2 regions of the Methylocystis sp. ATCC 49242 genome follow, and region 2 is predicted to be linked to the other one. Evidence: riboswitches for the same ligand, from Rfam matches in the RefSeq annotation. Region 2 holds a riboswitch; the other holds the start of a gene.

Region 1 (7,334 bases), on a different contig from region 2:
TCAACGCAGGACAATGATTGACGCCGATGAGGCGCGCGAGTTTGTCAGGAGTGATGGAGTTGATTGACTACATGGTGGGCGTCTACTCGGCGCACGTCAAGTCGCCCGCTGCGGCCGAATATGACGTCGCCTTTCTGCTCGGCGCGCCGGCGGTCAATGAATGTTTCCATCTCAAAGCGGCGCCCAATCCGTCACGCGCGCGTTCGATCCAAACAGCCGTTATCGATTATCTCGATGCGCCAAATCGCGCCGCGGCTCGCGAGACCATTCGCTGGCGTTTTCGGCTCGACGACCCGCAAAGCGGTCGATGCGCCAGCGAAATCATGGCGACATGCTCGCTGTCGACACGACCTGCGGTGAACAAGCCTTCGCTGAGCCCGATGCGGTCGACGATCCACGATTTCCAGCTGCTCAAGAGAACACAGGAGATGCTGGACGATAGCGCTCGCGAGCTGAACCCGGCCGCACAAGGTTGGCTCGCCTACCATGGGCGATATACGCGTTCGGCACTCTATCCCCTTGTTCGCTACATCGACCAAACGCGCGCAAGTGATCAGCGTTGAGACCTGCCGAACCGTTGGCTGCCCATTTGCTCCAGGTTTAAATTTCGTACGCCTCTGCCAGAGGGACCAAAATCGATTTTCTCTCTCTGCGGTCAAGCTGTGACTTAACCCCCAATCGATCAGGGGCGCAACGGGAAGTGAAGAAGAACCAAATAGGCTGCCACAACGCGCGCAATCTGGCGCATTCTTGCAATTTGGCACAACGTGCCAGCTTGGGCTAGGTTGGACGCCAAGGCCATCAACCCGGCCCCGCCCTTGGCGGCGTATTCTAACGCGTGCCTCGGCTGAAAAATCGGGAAACCCGACTTATCCAATGGCGACTTCCCTAACGCGGATTGCTCTCTTGCACTTGGCCCCGACTCCGGGCGCTTTGGAGCAAAATCAGCAACTTGTCGAAACCGCGTTGGCGGCTGCGGCCGATGCGGGCGCAGAGTGGGTCATTACGCCAGAACTCGTGACAACTGGATATGAGTTTGCCGAGCACATAGGCACTGACTGGATTGAGAGCCAGCCAGACTTGTGGGTTCAAGGCATAGCCGCGTTGGCGCTGCGACGTCGCCTCACCGTATTCCTGTCTGTTCCGGAGCGCGACGGGGAAAAGCTGTATAACAGTATGATTGCCATCGACCGGAGAGGTCGGATCGCCGGGCGTCACAGGAAGATCAACGCATTGCGTGTGGGTGCGGAGTCCTGGTCCACACCAGGTGAAACCATTTCCCCTGTTAAAATCGACGGATTTGGCCTTGTCGGCATGCTTATATGCGCCGACGCGTTCACGCCAGTCATCGCGGCCTCCCTTGCAGATCAGGAGGCGCGTGCACTGGTTTCGTCCGCCGCCTGGGGACCTGGGCTTCATGGTCCGGATGGAGAATGGGAGGCAGTCAGTCAGGCGACATCGCTGCCCATTTTCGTTTGCAACCGCACCGGCCAAGAACGCCAGATGGACTTCACGATCGCACAAAGCGTCGTGGCTAATCGCGGGAGACGAGTCGTAAGTTTCACGGCGCCTCGAAACGCTATCTTTTTGGTCGATTGGAGCTTCGAGGGAAATCAGCTTGCTCGGTATTCCCAAATAACTCCGCTTCCATAACGCTCAGCGGAATCAGATAGCAAAAACGTGCTTACTTCAAACGGCGGCGCAAAAGCCCGCGGCAAGTGCATCGCACCACTGTCACGCAAATTGGGCAGGTTTCTTCCTTACTGACAAAGTCGCACTATCCATCTGCCCGCCCCGTCGCGCTGATGCGAAAATGCAACGCTTCAGGACTGCTCGAGGCACCCTCCACAAAACGGCTTGACTAAACCGGCTGGCTTCGGCCTTTATAGGCCAGATGGTTCCCTTCGGGGATCAAAAGGGAACTCGGTGCGCGCTGCATAGCGCTATGCCGAGGCTGCCCCCGCAACTGTAAGCGGCGAGCCTTAGAGCCAAAAAGCCACTGGGGAAACCTCCCTGGGAAGGCGGCTTAAGGCGGCGACCCGTGAGCCAGGAGACCTGCCATCAATCGTGGTCACGCGCGAAAGCGTCGGGCGGGGTGCACCGAAGCGGTCAAAACTGTCGCTGAGCGTCAAAACGCAAAGCGACAGGGATAGACCTTTCGCAGTGACGGCCCACGTTGCTGCGAGTCTCGGCTCATGAAATCCCTTCTCCCGACAGCTGCCAAAGACGGCGTTCGCGGCGCCGTGCGGCGCAATTCGCCGCTCCTGTCCTACGTTCTTTCTGCAGCCGTCTCGTCGCCAGCTCTCGCCCAAGAAACGCTCCCGGTCATCGAAATCGGCACGCCGAAGCCGAGCTTCGGCCGCGCCTCCGAGGCGCCCGGAACGGAACGGCCTGTTGCCGGTCAACAGGCGGAAGCGGACGGTAACGGCACAGAAATCGGCCCTGGCGACAATGGGCAAATCTGCGCGGACGGGGTTTGCAATAATCCCACGTCCTACGCCGCGCCGATCGAGTCGCTTGGGACCAAGGTCAACACGCCGGTGATGAACACGCCGGTCGCCACGAAGATGGTCACGCGGCGGATGCTCGAGGACCAACAGGCCATTACGCTCGACCAGGCGTTGAAGAACGTCAGCGGCGTCGCCGTCTCGGGCGGCGGCGACGCGGCGCTGGGAAATTCCTTCCGACAGATCATCCTGCGCGGCTTCGCAACGCAGAACTATTTCCGCGACGGTTTCCGGGTCGACAGCTTCGGCCTCAATTTCGCCGGCTCCAGCAGCGCCGAAATGGCCAATGTGGAGAGCGTCGAGGTGCTGAAAGGCCCCGCCGCCATCCTCTACGGTGCGGTGGAGCCCGGCGGCATCGTCAACATCAACACGAAGCAGCCGCTTGCGAAGCCGGCCGCCTCCGTGCAGCAGCAAATCGGCAGCTACGCCTCCTATCGCACGGTCGTCGACGCCACGGGGCCGGTGACCGCCAACAAGGACGTGCTCTACCGCTTCATCATGTCCTATGAGAACGACGGGTCGTTCCGCGCCTTCGACTACAACAAAAATATCATGATCAACCCGGTCGTCAGATGGAACATCGACGACAGCACCTGGATCAGAGCGTCCACTCAGTTTCAGCAGAACAATCTGAATCAGGACTGGTTTTATGTGCCCTATTACGGGATGTTCTCCCCTCTATGGCTCGGGCGCAGTTTCAACTGGGGGCCCAACTCGCCTTACACTCAGCAGCAGAACTTCAGCGAGCTGACGTGGCATCACGACTTCGACAAGGACTGGTCGATACAGCAAACCTTGTTCATGCAACTGTTGCATAGCAATTGGCAGAACAACGGCGGGACCACCTCTATCACCGATTGCGTGACTCCCGGCGCCTACTCTTTTGGCGGCTTCTCGCTGTGCGGATTCAACGGCGCCTTTACCCCGGTATCCCAACCAAACAGTGTCATCCTGAACTATAGTTCTTTTCCGTCTGACAATAGACAGGCGGAATATGCGACGACAATCAATCTCGTCGGTCATTTCAACACCGGGGAATATCTCAACCATACGCTGTTGTCGGGGGCGGACTACTACCGGTATAACTTCAGGGGCCTGAATATGCTCCCGCAGAACTACGGGGCGGTTGGCCTGTTCGGCGCGCCGTATTTCCCGACCCCCATCGGCGGGCTTGTTCCCTACAACGCCACCCAGCAAGCCGCCGACAATTACGGCGTTTATCTGCAGGACCAGATCAAACTGCCCTTCGGCTTTCACGTGCTCGGCGGCGCCCGTTGGCAATATATCGACAGCAGAACCGGCGCCTCTGACAACACGCATTTCTGCGGGCCTTTTTCGTCCAATTGGTTTTCGGGAATTGCGATTCCATGTAACTTCAACACGCTCGGCAACACATCGAGGTTTGTCAGCCAGAGGGTCACGCCGCGCGTGGGGGTGTTGTGGCGGCCGCTCGAATGGATCAGCTTCTACGGAAATTACACCGAGTCCTACAGCCCGAACTACGACGGCAAGCTAGTCTACGGCTCGAACGACCCGACGCCCCCAAGCGCCGGCGAGCAGGAGGAAGGCGGAATCAAGCTTGCCCTGTTCGATAACAGGTTTCAGGCCACGGCGGCCTACTACCATTTGGTCAAGACCAATATTCCGATCGGGATCCCCAATGATTTCAACCACGTGTTACTCATAGGCCAAGGGCGTTCGCAGGGCCCGGAACTCGACATCCAAGGCGAGCTTCTGCCCGGCTGGAGCATCAATCTCGCCTACGCAAACACCGACGCAATCACCACCAAGTCAAATCCAACTTACCTCGGGGTCCCGGTTGTGGGACAGCCGATCCCCTTCGTTCCGCGTAATGTCGGCTCCCTGTCTTCGGCCTATGAATTCAGGGACGGCCAGATGAAGGGTCTGCGCGTGGGGACGCGCTACGATTACACCGGCTATCTTCCTTTCTTTCATACCGCCAATGATGGATCCTATATTTATGGGAAATCCACGCCGAGCTATGGACTCGTTGGCCTCTTCGGAGCCTATGAGTTCAACCTCGACCGATTCAAGGTCGTCGCACAGCTCAATGTGAGCAATCTTTTCGACAAGACCTATTTCGTCACCGGCGGCTTGGGTCCTCAAGCCTTCGACGCCGCCCATCCTGGCGGCTTCGCGGTGCCCTTCACCAATCCAGTCCAGGTGGGCTGGAACACGCCAGGGTACAATTTTAACGTAATCGGCGCCCCGCGGATGTTCCGCGGGTCGATCAAGGTGTCGTTCTGAGCGGCGCGCCGTCATGCATCCTCGAGGAGCGCGCGATGCGCCTCCTCGGAGATAGAGGTTCTGCTCCGTCGACGAAGAGAAAGTGAACGCCATGTCAGAGGTTGCCGAATATGCGCCGACACGAATGGTCGAGCCCGATGGAACGCCGCTCGACGTGTTCTCGCTGCCCACAGACCCGGCGAGCCTCGAGGAGCTTCTCCGCGATCTCTTCGAGAACCATTGGCGGGAGATCACCTTCGGCATCCTCATTCAGGGCGCCGCTTGGGAGATGAAGACCGATCGCCCGCCGACGCGCATCGGCGTGCTCGACGGCTATCTGACGGTGGCTTTTGGCGTTCCGCATTTCCACATCTGCATCGGCGAGAACAAAGGCCCGCGCAGCCGGCCGACGTCCCCGGACTTGGCGCGTCATCGGCGCACGGCGCGTGCGGAGATTTATCGTCGAATCGGGCGCTCCTGTGTGCCGATGTCATGGGGAGTGCAGCTCTTCAACGGCGCGAACGAGCAGCAGCTGACCGTGCTCCTGCCCAACCCGTTCCTGCATCCGGAGACCGACAAGTTCCTGAAGGAGCCCGATTGGTCGCGTCTCGCGCTGTGGGACAAGCTTCGGGCGCGATGGTTTGGCCTTGCCGACCCCGACCCGATCGACCGTTCAGGTCGCCGCTTCGCGCATGCCTGATTGTCGCACACATTTCCCGGCGGCAGCTCCGAGCAGCGACCGCTGGGCTTCTTCCTTCTCGTCAGACTAAATATAACCGAGACGAGCGGAGCCGATGGCCGAAGAGGTTTCAGCCATCTTCAATTTACGGAGACCTAATATGACCGCGATTAATGTGGGTTCCACGCACACGGCATCCTCTCCTTCGCGCACGGCGATCGGCATTGGCGCGTTGACCGTCGCAAGTGTTCTGACGACAGTAGGCTTTGCCTGCGCGGTTCCGCTCGCGGCCTTCGCGGCGATCGCCGCCATGTCGTTCGGACGCCGCGAAGCCTTAGCGGCAATCGGCGCAGTATGGCTCGCCAATCAGGCATGGGGCTTCACCTTTATGCATTACCCGATGAATGGCGAGACCTTCGCCTGGGGCGGGGCGCTTGGGATGATCGCCGCGCAATCGTGCGAGGCGGCCGGACTGCCGACGCGGCGGTTCTCGGGGGCCGTTGGCGCTTTCGTTGCGTTTTTGGCAGCCTTCCTCGTCTATGAAGGCTCGCTCATCGCAATCGATCTTGCCGTCGGTATCAGCGCCGATGACTTCGCGCTGGCGACCGTTGCGCGGATTTTTCTCATTAATGCTTGCGCCTTCGGCGGTCTCTGGGCCCTGAAGACAGTCGTCACGAATGCAACGTCTCGGCGCAAGTTGCTGGCGACACTCGTGCCGCGGCACATCTGAAGGCGCTTCGCGGAGCGCCCGGCTTCCAGCCTGCGCTCCGCAGGATTGCTTGATTTGCGGATATTCTGCATGACTCAGTTGCCATTTCGTCTCGATCTGGAGCCCCCCTTCCTCATCGTCAAGTTCGAAAACCCGCAAAGAACCTTGGGATGGTCGATCACGAAGCCTGGCTTTTGCTGCACCCGAGAAGTTGTTTGGCTGGAAGTTCGCAACGCGGATCTGACGCCCCATGTCGATCCGGTGGAGTTCTTGAAGAAGAGATTGGCGTCACGCGGCCTTTCTGATGCTGCGGCCTTCATGACTTCTCGGGAAATACGCCGTCATCATATTTCCCAGTCACGCGTCGGTTCGGTCATCGCAACGTGTTTGACAACAGTCGGTCTGACCAATGGGGAGAGAATCGGTGCGCGTCGCGGTCAAAATGTTCTTTTGCCGGGCACGATCAATACGCTTGTCCATGTCTCGCGTTCGCTCTCGGCCGGCGCTTTCGTCGAATCCGTCTCCATTGCGACGCAAGCGCGAACGGCGGCGATCATGGAGACGAACCCTCATCGGGGCGACCCAGCCATTACCGGCACGGGAACGGACTGCATCGTCGTCGCGGCGTCCGAAGGCAATCAGCTAGTGTCTTGCGCGGGTCTCCACACCGATCTCGGTGAGGCCATCGGCGCGGCTGTGTATGAGGCGACCTATGCCGGCGCGATGGAATGGAACGCAGAAAATTGCGGGGATAGTCGCAACTCGAAAACTTCGGAAGGAGCGCTATGAGCGTAAAGTCTTACAGTGCGTCGCCTGTCGGGCTGCGGGCGCCGGATCGGGCACAACGAGGGCACCCGCGCGGTTCAATCGCGAGAGTGACAAATCCACCTCGTAAGGGCTTTAGGACTGCCAGTCTTCTCTTTTCAGATATCCCGGCGCTCGAACAGCGGGATCGCGAGCGTAAGGGGAAAACGATAGACGGGACCAGACGGCAAGAAGCCAAAGTAACGTTTGCGGCGCGGCCGCTCCGAGACTGGTGCGCGAGAAACGCAAGAGAAGGCGGATAATGCCCCCTCCTCGCCGGGACACCTGCCTGGCTTCCCTCCAACGCGAAGCTCGCGACGTGGCGCGCCCCCAGCTTATTTCCTGTGTTAGAGGCCGAGCGCCATTCTGCTCGTTGGCCACTGCCAAG
Region 2 (7,334 bases):
ATATCGCCTTGCCGCCGCTATCGACGCTCTGCCTCGGACAGGTTTTCAAAATTTTGGTCGAACCCAACGAGCGAAGCGTCAAAGACACGGGACTCGAAGAATACGTTACGACTGTGGCTTCAACGCGCCAAACCGCGAGGAGGAGAGGGCGGACGCACGGCTCAGGCCCCTCTCATTTCCCGGATTGGATGAACGGCGGCGTCACGAGAGCTTTCGCCGCCGTTCCCGGCAGTTTTCGACTGGCGGCAAGCCGGATCAGGGCGTAGCCGCGTTCTTCAATTTCGACAGAGCGCGGATTTTCACGCGCACGCTGGCCGGCTTCGCGGCGCCCTTCACCATCTCGCCGGTGGCGGGGTTGCGGACGAGCGTTCCCGCCTTGCGCGCAGGCACTTTGCGGAGGGTGACCTTCAACAGGCCGGGCAGGGTGAATTCGCCCACGCCCCTGGGGTGCACGGAGCCGAGAAACACGCTTTCGAGCGTCGCGTAGACGCCGACGGCCGTCTTGCGCGGAAGTTCGTTCTGCTCGGCGATCAGATTGATAAGCGCCGATTTGGTCAGGGTTTCCTTGAACGGACGAACAGTGGCCGGTTCGGGTTTGCTCTTCTTTTTCGCCGGGGCGGGTTTGCTGACTTTTGCCTTAGCCACGATGAGTCTCCTCAGGTTGAATAGCTGACTGGCTATTTTTTCGGACGGGGCAGCCTGGTCGGCTGCTCGTGAGATACAGCGGGACGCTCACTGCGGAAGCCTGTCGACTCAGCCCTACCTTTGAGCAGGCCGCCTTTTTCGATTTCAATCTCGCCGTAATTCCAATTACCTTCGACACGGCCGGTCTCGCGGACGGTCAGCAACTGCTTGATGGTGATTTCGCTGCGGATGCTTCCGGAAATATCCGCTTCAGTCGCCGAGACGACGCCGTCGACAACACCGGTTTCGCCGACAAGCAACAGGCCGCAATTGACCTCCCCCGTCAACGTGCCCTGAATCATCACAATGCCGCTTGCATTGATTTCGCCGTTGATATGCACCCCTTCACCGACAAAAACCGCGTTTTTCGTATCGGGTTTGAACTCCATCGTCGGTTGACTCCTTCAGGCCGCAGAGCATGGCCGTAAATGATCGTGGGCGTAACAGCGTTTTCCGCGCTTCAGCCTAGCTTCTATAGACGCAACTGATTCTAAGCAAACGTTTACTAGGCGGCCCATTGATAATATTGGGGACGCCGGCCGAATCCTCCGGCCCGTCTTTACGGTTAGGCGAGTGGAACGGGAAATCAAATGGTCGATAGCCCATGCGTGAAGGTTTGCAAGCTGAATGACAAGGGCGTTTGCACAGGCTGCGGTCGCGATCTCGACGAGATCGCGAACTGGATGCGTATGTCGGACGCGGATAAAAGCAAGGCGGCGCAGCGCGCCAGGATGCGGCTGAAAACCATCGACGGGAAGCAGGGCGACAAGAAAAGCCTCGGCTGACGGATCGGGGCGACTCTATTCTTGTTTTCAATCGACTTGACTCGCCAGCCCTGTCAAATGTTTACTCGTGGCGATGGTTCCCGAAAGGGATCAAAAGGGAACGCGGTGAGCGCGCTCGAGTGCGCAATGCCGCGGCTGCCCCCGCAACTGTAAGTGGTGAGCCGTAGACCAAAAAAGCCACTGGGACATGGCGTTCCGGGAAGGCGGTCTCGAGGCGACGACCCACGAGCCAGGAGACCTGCCATCATTCGTGGTCACGCGCGAAAGCGTCGGGCGGGGTGCACCGATGCGGCCGAAACCTGTTGTCCGCCGCAACGGCGGAGGATGGGGAGCGACCTCTCGCAGTGACGGTCCACGTCTGTTGCGAGCGCCACCATGTCCGGCTGTCGTTTGCGCATTTCTGCGCATATTCCTCCATTATCGTCTGTCGCTTACCTTTCTCGTCCCACTGTCCGCAGCGCTGCGGCGCTGGTGTTTGCCTCTTATGCCGGCGCGGCGCTCGCTCAACAGGCGCTGCCAACCATCGAGGTGGGCGGCCATACGACGCGCCGGGTCCCGTCGCCGGCAGCACACGCGCCGGCGCCCCATCCCGTCGCGACCGTTTCCCCGACGCGGACGCCGGCGCCGGTTGCCGCGCGTTCGACGGAGAGCGTTCCAAGGCCGCCCATAACGGCCGCGAGCGAGAAATATTTTACAGGAGCGGAAATCAACGCCGTTCCCATCGCGCGTCCGGCCGACGCGCTCGAAATCGTTCCCGGCCTCGTCGTCAGTCAGCACAGCGGCGACGGCAAGGCGAATCAATATTTCCTTCGCGGATTCAATCTCGACCATGGCACGGATCTCGCGCTCTATCTCGACGGCATGCCCTTGAACATGCGCACCCATGGCCATGCGCAAGGCTACGCGGACGCCAATTTCATCATTCCCGAATTGCTGCAGGGCATGCTCGTCCGAAAGGGGCCTTACGACGCGGAGGACGGTGATTTCTCTTCCGCCGGCTCGGTCTATCTGCAATATCTCGACAAGGTAGATCGCGACTATTTCCAGCTTACCGGCGGAAGTTTCGCCTATGGCCGCGCGCTTGGCGTCAAATCCTGGCGCGATGTCCACGAGGGGACCGTGCTCGGCGCGGCGGAGGCGCAATATTACAACGGCCCCTGGGAACGCGGCGACAATTTGCGACGCATCAACAGTGTCTTGCGGTGGACGCGCGGCGCGCAGTCGGACGGCATGTCGCTTACCGCCATGGCCTACGCCAACAAATGGTTTTCGACGGACCAGATCCCCGCCCGCGTCGTAGATTCGGGTCTGAAGTCGCTTTGGGGAACGATGGACCCGACCGACGGCGGCGACACGACCCGCTTCAGCCTCTCCGGCCGCTGGAGCCGGACCGAAGGCGCCCACGCTTCGCGCATCGAAGCCTATGTGGTGCGCTCGACGCTCGAGTTGTACAACAATTTCACCTACTTCCTGGCGCATCCTGATCTTGGCGACCAGTTCCGGCAGTTCGATCGCCGAACCATGATCGGCGTCAACGCTCGGCACGATATCAAATGGGATTCCTTCGGCCTGCCGGTAGTGACGCGCCTGGGTCTGCAGGGTCGTTACGACGACATCCGCCTCGGCCTGCAGGAAGGCCTGCGCCGGCAATCATATGACGCGATCCGTAACGATTATGCGGGCGAGGGGAGCGTCGGCTTATGGACCGACACGACCGTAAAGTGGCTGCCGTGGCTGCGCACGGTCGCCGGCGCGCGCTTCGATTTCTTTACCGCCGACGTGAACTCGATCCAGACGCTGTGGGACGCGCCGAAATTCCTCGCCAGCACAGGATATCCCGCCTTTCTGTGGACGGGACCGTTCAACAGCGGCTCGAAAGACGCGGCGATCATGAGTCCCAAGGCGTCGATCATTCTCGGCCCCTTCTACAAGACGGAGCTTTTCCTGAACTATGGCGAGGGCATGCACTCGACGGACGCGCGCGGCGCGGTGCAGAGATTCGCCACATCCGAACTCTCCGACGCCGATGGCTTCGCGCCTGTTGCGGCTATCCCATTGCTCGTCAAATCTCGAGGCGCAGAGATCGGCGCGCGCACGAAATTCATCGAGGGGCTCGATTCGAGTCTCAGCCTGTTCTGGCTCAATCTCGAATCGGAAGACCAGTTCGTGGGCGACGCCGGCACGACCACCTTCGGTCGGCCGAGCCGGCGCTATGGCCTCGAGATCACCAATCACTATAGGCCGAACTCCTGGATAACCTTCGACGGCGACGTCGCGCTGGTGAATGCGCGCTATCGCGGCGTCGACCAGCCTCAGACCCTGGCCTGGCTCGATCTCATCACGGCGGAGACGCTTCCCTACGGAACCTTTCTCGGCAACGCTCCCGGCAATTACCTTATCAACGCGCCATCGATCGTTGCGACGGGCGCTCTGGAGCTGGGCGCGGCGACGGGGTGGTTCGGAGCGCTGAAATATCGTTATGTCGGCATGCGGCCGCTGACCGAGGACGGCTATCTGAAATCCCCCGCCATCGGGACGCTGAACGTGCGACTCGGCTACCGCTGGGCGGACGGCTGGCGTCTGCAGGTCGACGCCTTCAATATCTTCAACTCGCGGTCGGACCAGATAACATACGGTTACGGCTCGCTGCTGCCGAGCGACCCGCTCTATGGCCTCTGCGTCAATCGCATCGCGCCTGACGCCGTATGCGCAGTCGGCGTCATGGATCGCCACTTCAAGCCGGCCGAGCCGCCGGCGGTGCGCGTGACGCTGGGGGGGCCCTTGCCGGCGTTTTGACGCCAACGCCCGAATCGCCACGCCTTGCCGAAGTTGTCTTCGAAGGCGCGGGCGCGACAGATGTTCGAACCGCAGGCGCCGCTGGGCCGGACGAAAAGGGGGCAGGGCGGGACCCTTTTCCTGCCCCCCGAGCCTCGGCCGACATCAGTGCAGGCCAGGCGCGACGCAAGACATATGCGGGTTCACAGAAGCGCATCGCTTTGAAACGAATAAAACAGCGCTGCGGAAAAGCGCGCGCGGACTTTCGCGCAACTGAACGACAAAATATGAAGCATGAGCCAATTCGCTGAAATGGGGCATGGTTCTTGATTTATAAGCGTATCGGCGAAAGAACTCCTGCCATGGTCTACATGCTGCCGCAGAGACGATCCAGGATCGACGGCGAAGGGAGAATTGAAGATGATGGTTTGCGGCAAAAAAAATGATGCGAAACCTGGCAGGCCGAAGCCGCTGATCTCATTGATGAACGCCATGTTTGTTCTTGGCGTGTTCGTGTCGCCGGCAACCGCTGTTTCAAAAGTCCTTTTGCCCGCGTGTCCAGCGACGCCGGTCGCAAGCTGGAATGGCTGTCAGGGAACACACACATATCCCGACGGTGGAAAATATGTTGGCGAATATCATGACGGCGCGCCAAACGGACAGGGCATCCTTACCTATCAATATTGGGGAGAATACGTCGGCGCATTTCGCAACGGCAGACCTGACGGCGAGGGCGCATTCACCTATCCCGACGGACGGAAGTATAACGGTCATTGGCGTGACGGCGCATTGCACGGCCGTGGCGTTCTGCTTTACCCGGACGGCCGCGCGCAAAGCGGCGAATGGCGCGAAGGGCAATTCACGACTCCTGAAGAAGATTCTTCGACGCCCATTACAGCGGCCTTAATCGCCTTTGCCGTGACGATCGGCGCGGCCCTGTTCGCGATCGCAAGAATCCGGACGCTTAAGACGCCGGAGAATGAAGCTGCAACGAGTGACGCTGAGGCGTCGTCACAGCAAAGTCTCGACGCTGCTCTTCGACTTCTCGAGGAAGCTGTAGAGGATTTCAGCGTTTCCGACAGAAAGATGCTGGAACTGCGTGAAAGCGCGAGGCGCCAATTCGCGGCGCAGAGAGCGGCCCGCAAGGGGTTTTTGGGATTTCTGAAATTCTGGTGATCGGATCTACATCTGTCAGGGCGATCGAGAGGCCATCCTCCAGACTTTTGATCGCTCACATCGCACTTGAACTCGATAGGCCTCCAAGATTCTTGGTATCGCAGCGGCCAAAGACATCAAGCATTGAAGCGCGAATCGACGAACGCCAATTTCTCCGACCGCGTGAACTATGGTTGTGACTGCATAAAGGCGGGATCGAGTTGCGCCGAACTTTATTGATCTTGGTTGAAAATGATAGTGCAAGAATTGCAAACAGACTTTGGCGAGTTGGCGGCGTGACCCCGTGGCCCGAGATCATTTTCACATACCCGTTGTCGACCTTTCACCGGCATGGCCGCCAGCAATCTCGGGCCTCGCAATGTAGACACCTTCGTCATTGCGACACCACGTATATCCTTTTATCATGCGCACAGTTGTGAGGGAATGACGTTCCTTCGCATGAGGACGCGACTGATAGCGCCTGATCTCAGCGGTGCGAAATATTGCATCGCTGGCAGTCGACAAATGTCGAGGGGCGGCCGGAGATCCAACAAGCGCGAACCACGCGTCGGCTTATGGGGGGCATGAATGAAATATCGTTTATTGCTACTGACAACGCTTGCGCTGATCGGTGTCGGCGTTCAGGGGCCGGCATCTGGAGAGCAGCCACCTGCCGCGACGGCTCCAAAGGCGTCGATCGGTGCGATTGATCCAAAAGCGCTCGATATTCTTAAAGGCATGAGCGACACTTTGGCGAAAGCTAAGTCGATGTCGTTCAATATTCGACGCGCATTTGATGAACCCGCGTCGAACGGTCAGCCTCTGTTTTATATGATCTCGTCAAATGTAACCCTTCAGCGTCCTGACAAGCTGAAGATCGTAACCTTGGGCGACGGTCCTGCTTCGGAATTTTATTACGACGGCGCCGAGATGGCCGTGTTTCTTCCTGCGTCCAATCTCATCGCGGTGGAATCCGCTCCTCCGAAGCTCGATGATATGCTGGAGGCCGCCTATTCAAAGGCGGGGATTTATTTTCCTTTTGTCGACTTCATCGTCGCGGATCCCTATGCTGCAATCATCGAGGGTCTGACCTCCGCCTTCGTCATGGGTCAATCAACGGTCGTCGGTGGGACAACGACAGACATCGTGGCAATCGCAAATGCGAATTTTCAGGCCCAGATCTGGATCGGCGCAAAGGATAAGTTGCCGCGTCTGGTCTGGCTGACGCCCGCGAAATCGAAAGACAAGCCGCGCAGCATGCTGGAATTTTCGAACTGGAGAATTGATGCAGCGACGTCGGCAAAGACCTTCCGGTCAACGGCGGCGGCAAAAGCTGGCCGTATCAAATTCTCAAAGCCGGGGCTGTCAGCTCCGGCGAATAAATGATCTGAACTCGCATCAAGGAAGACCGCGATGAATAAACGCAGATTTTTCTCCCTCGTCCTTGCAGCATCGTTCCTCGCAATAAATCCTGCTCACGCATGGCGGGGCGGAGGTTTCGGCGGATTTCACGCCGGGGGCTTCGAGGGCTTTCGCGGCGACGGCGCATTTGTCGCCAGAGGTCCGGAGGGCGGCGTCGCGGCAGGCTATCGTGGACCCGCAGGTGAATGGCATGCGGGTGGGATCGGCGGTAATGGCGGTACATGGCACGCAGATGGATACCATGGCGGCGCATATTGGGGCGGCTATCATGGTCCCGTCGTCGTCAATAGCTATTATGGCGCGGGGTGCTACGCGTGTGGCGCCGGTGCAGCCGCCGCTGCTATCGGAACGGCCGCCGCAGTGAACGCCGTCGCAAATTCCTATGCGATTGGAACCAGCATTGCCGTTCTGCCAGAGGGCTGCGCCTATCGCCTTGTGAACGGCGCCGCTTACTATGTCTGCGGGAGCACATGGTTAGCTCCGCAATACGGCAATAATGGCGTTCATTACCTT

The links. A riboswitch is a leader RNA that binds a small molecule or an ion and turns the genes downstream of it on or off. The one in region 2 is predicted to bind cobalamin.
Region 1: linked by a shared signal. The riboswitch ahead of MET49242_RS01495 (TonB-dependent siderophore receptor) and the one ahead of MET49242_RS04400 (TonB-dependent receptor) in region 2 are both predicted to bind cobalamin.

What each region holds. Positions count from the first base shown of each region.
Region 1 is NZ_KE124773.1:63,230-70,563, forward strand. Features, by position in the region: gene MET49242_RS01480 (group II intron maturase-specific domain-containing protein) at 54-563, shown strand; gene MET49242_RS01490 (carbon-nitrogen hydrolase family protein) at 877-1,653, shown strand; cobalamin riboswitch at 1,879-2,078, shown strand; gene MET49242_RS01495 (TonB-dependent siderophore receptor) at 2,544-4,775, shown strand; gene MET49242_RS01500 (hypothetical protein) at 4,867-5,454, shown strand; gene MET49242_RS01505 (hypothetical protein) at 5,549-6,163, shown strand; gene MET49242_RS01510 (adenosylcobinamide amidohydrolase) at 6,233-6,931, shown strand.
Region 2 is NZ_KE124774.1:513,674-521,007, forward strand. Features, by position in the region: gene MET49242_RS04385 (HU family DNA-binding protein) at 256-645, opposite strand; gene MET49242_RS04390 (polymer-forming cytoskeletal protein) at 678-1,073, opposite strand; gene MET49242_RS04395 (DUF1289 domain-containing protein) at 1,275-1,469, shown strand; cobalamin riboswitch at 1,527-1,730, shown strand; gene MET49242_RS04400 (TonB-dependent receptor) at 1,941-4,265, shown strand; gene MET49242_RS23130 (MORN repeat-containing protein) at 4,665-5,420, shown strand; gene MET49242_RS04415 (DUF2092 domain-containing protein) at 5,988-6,785, shown strand; gene MET49242_RS23915 (hypothetical protein) at 6,813-7,334, shown strand, end outside.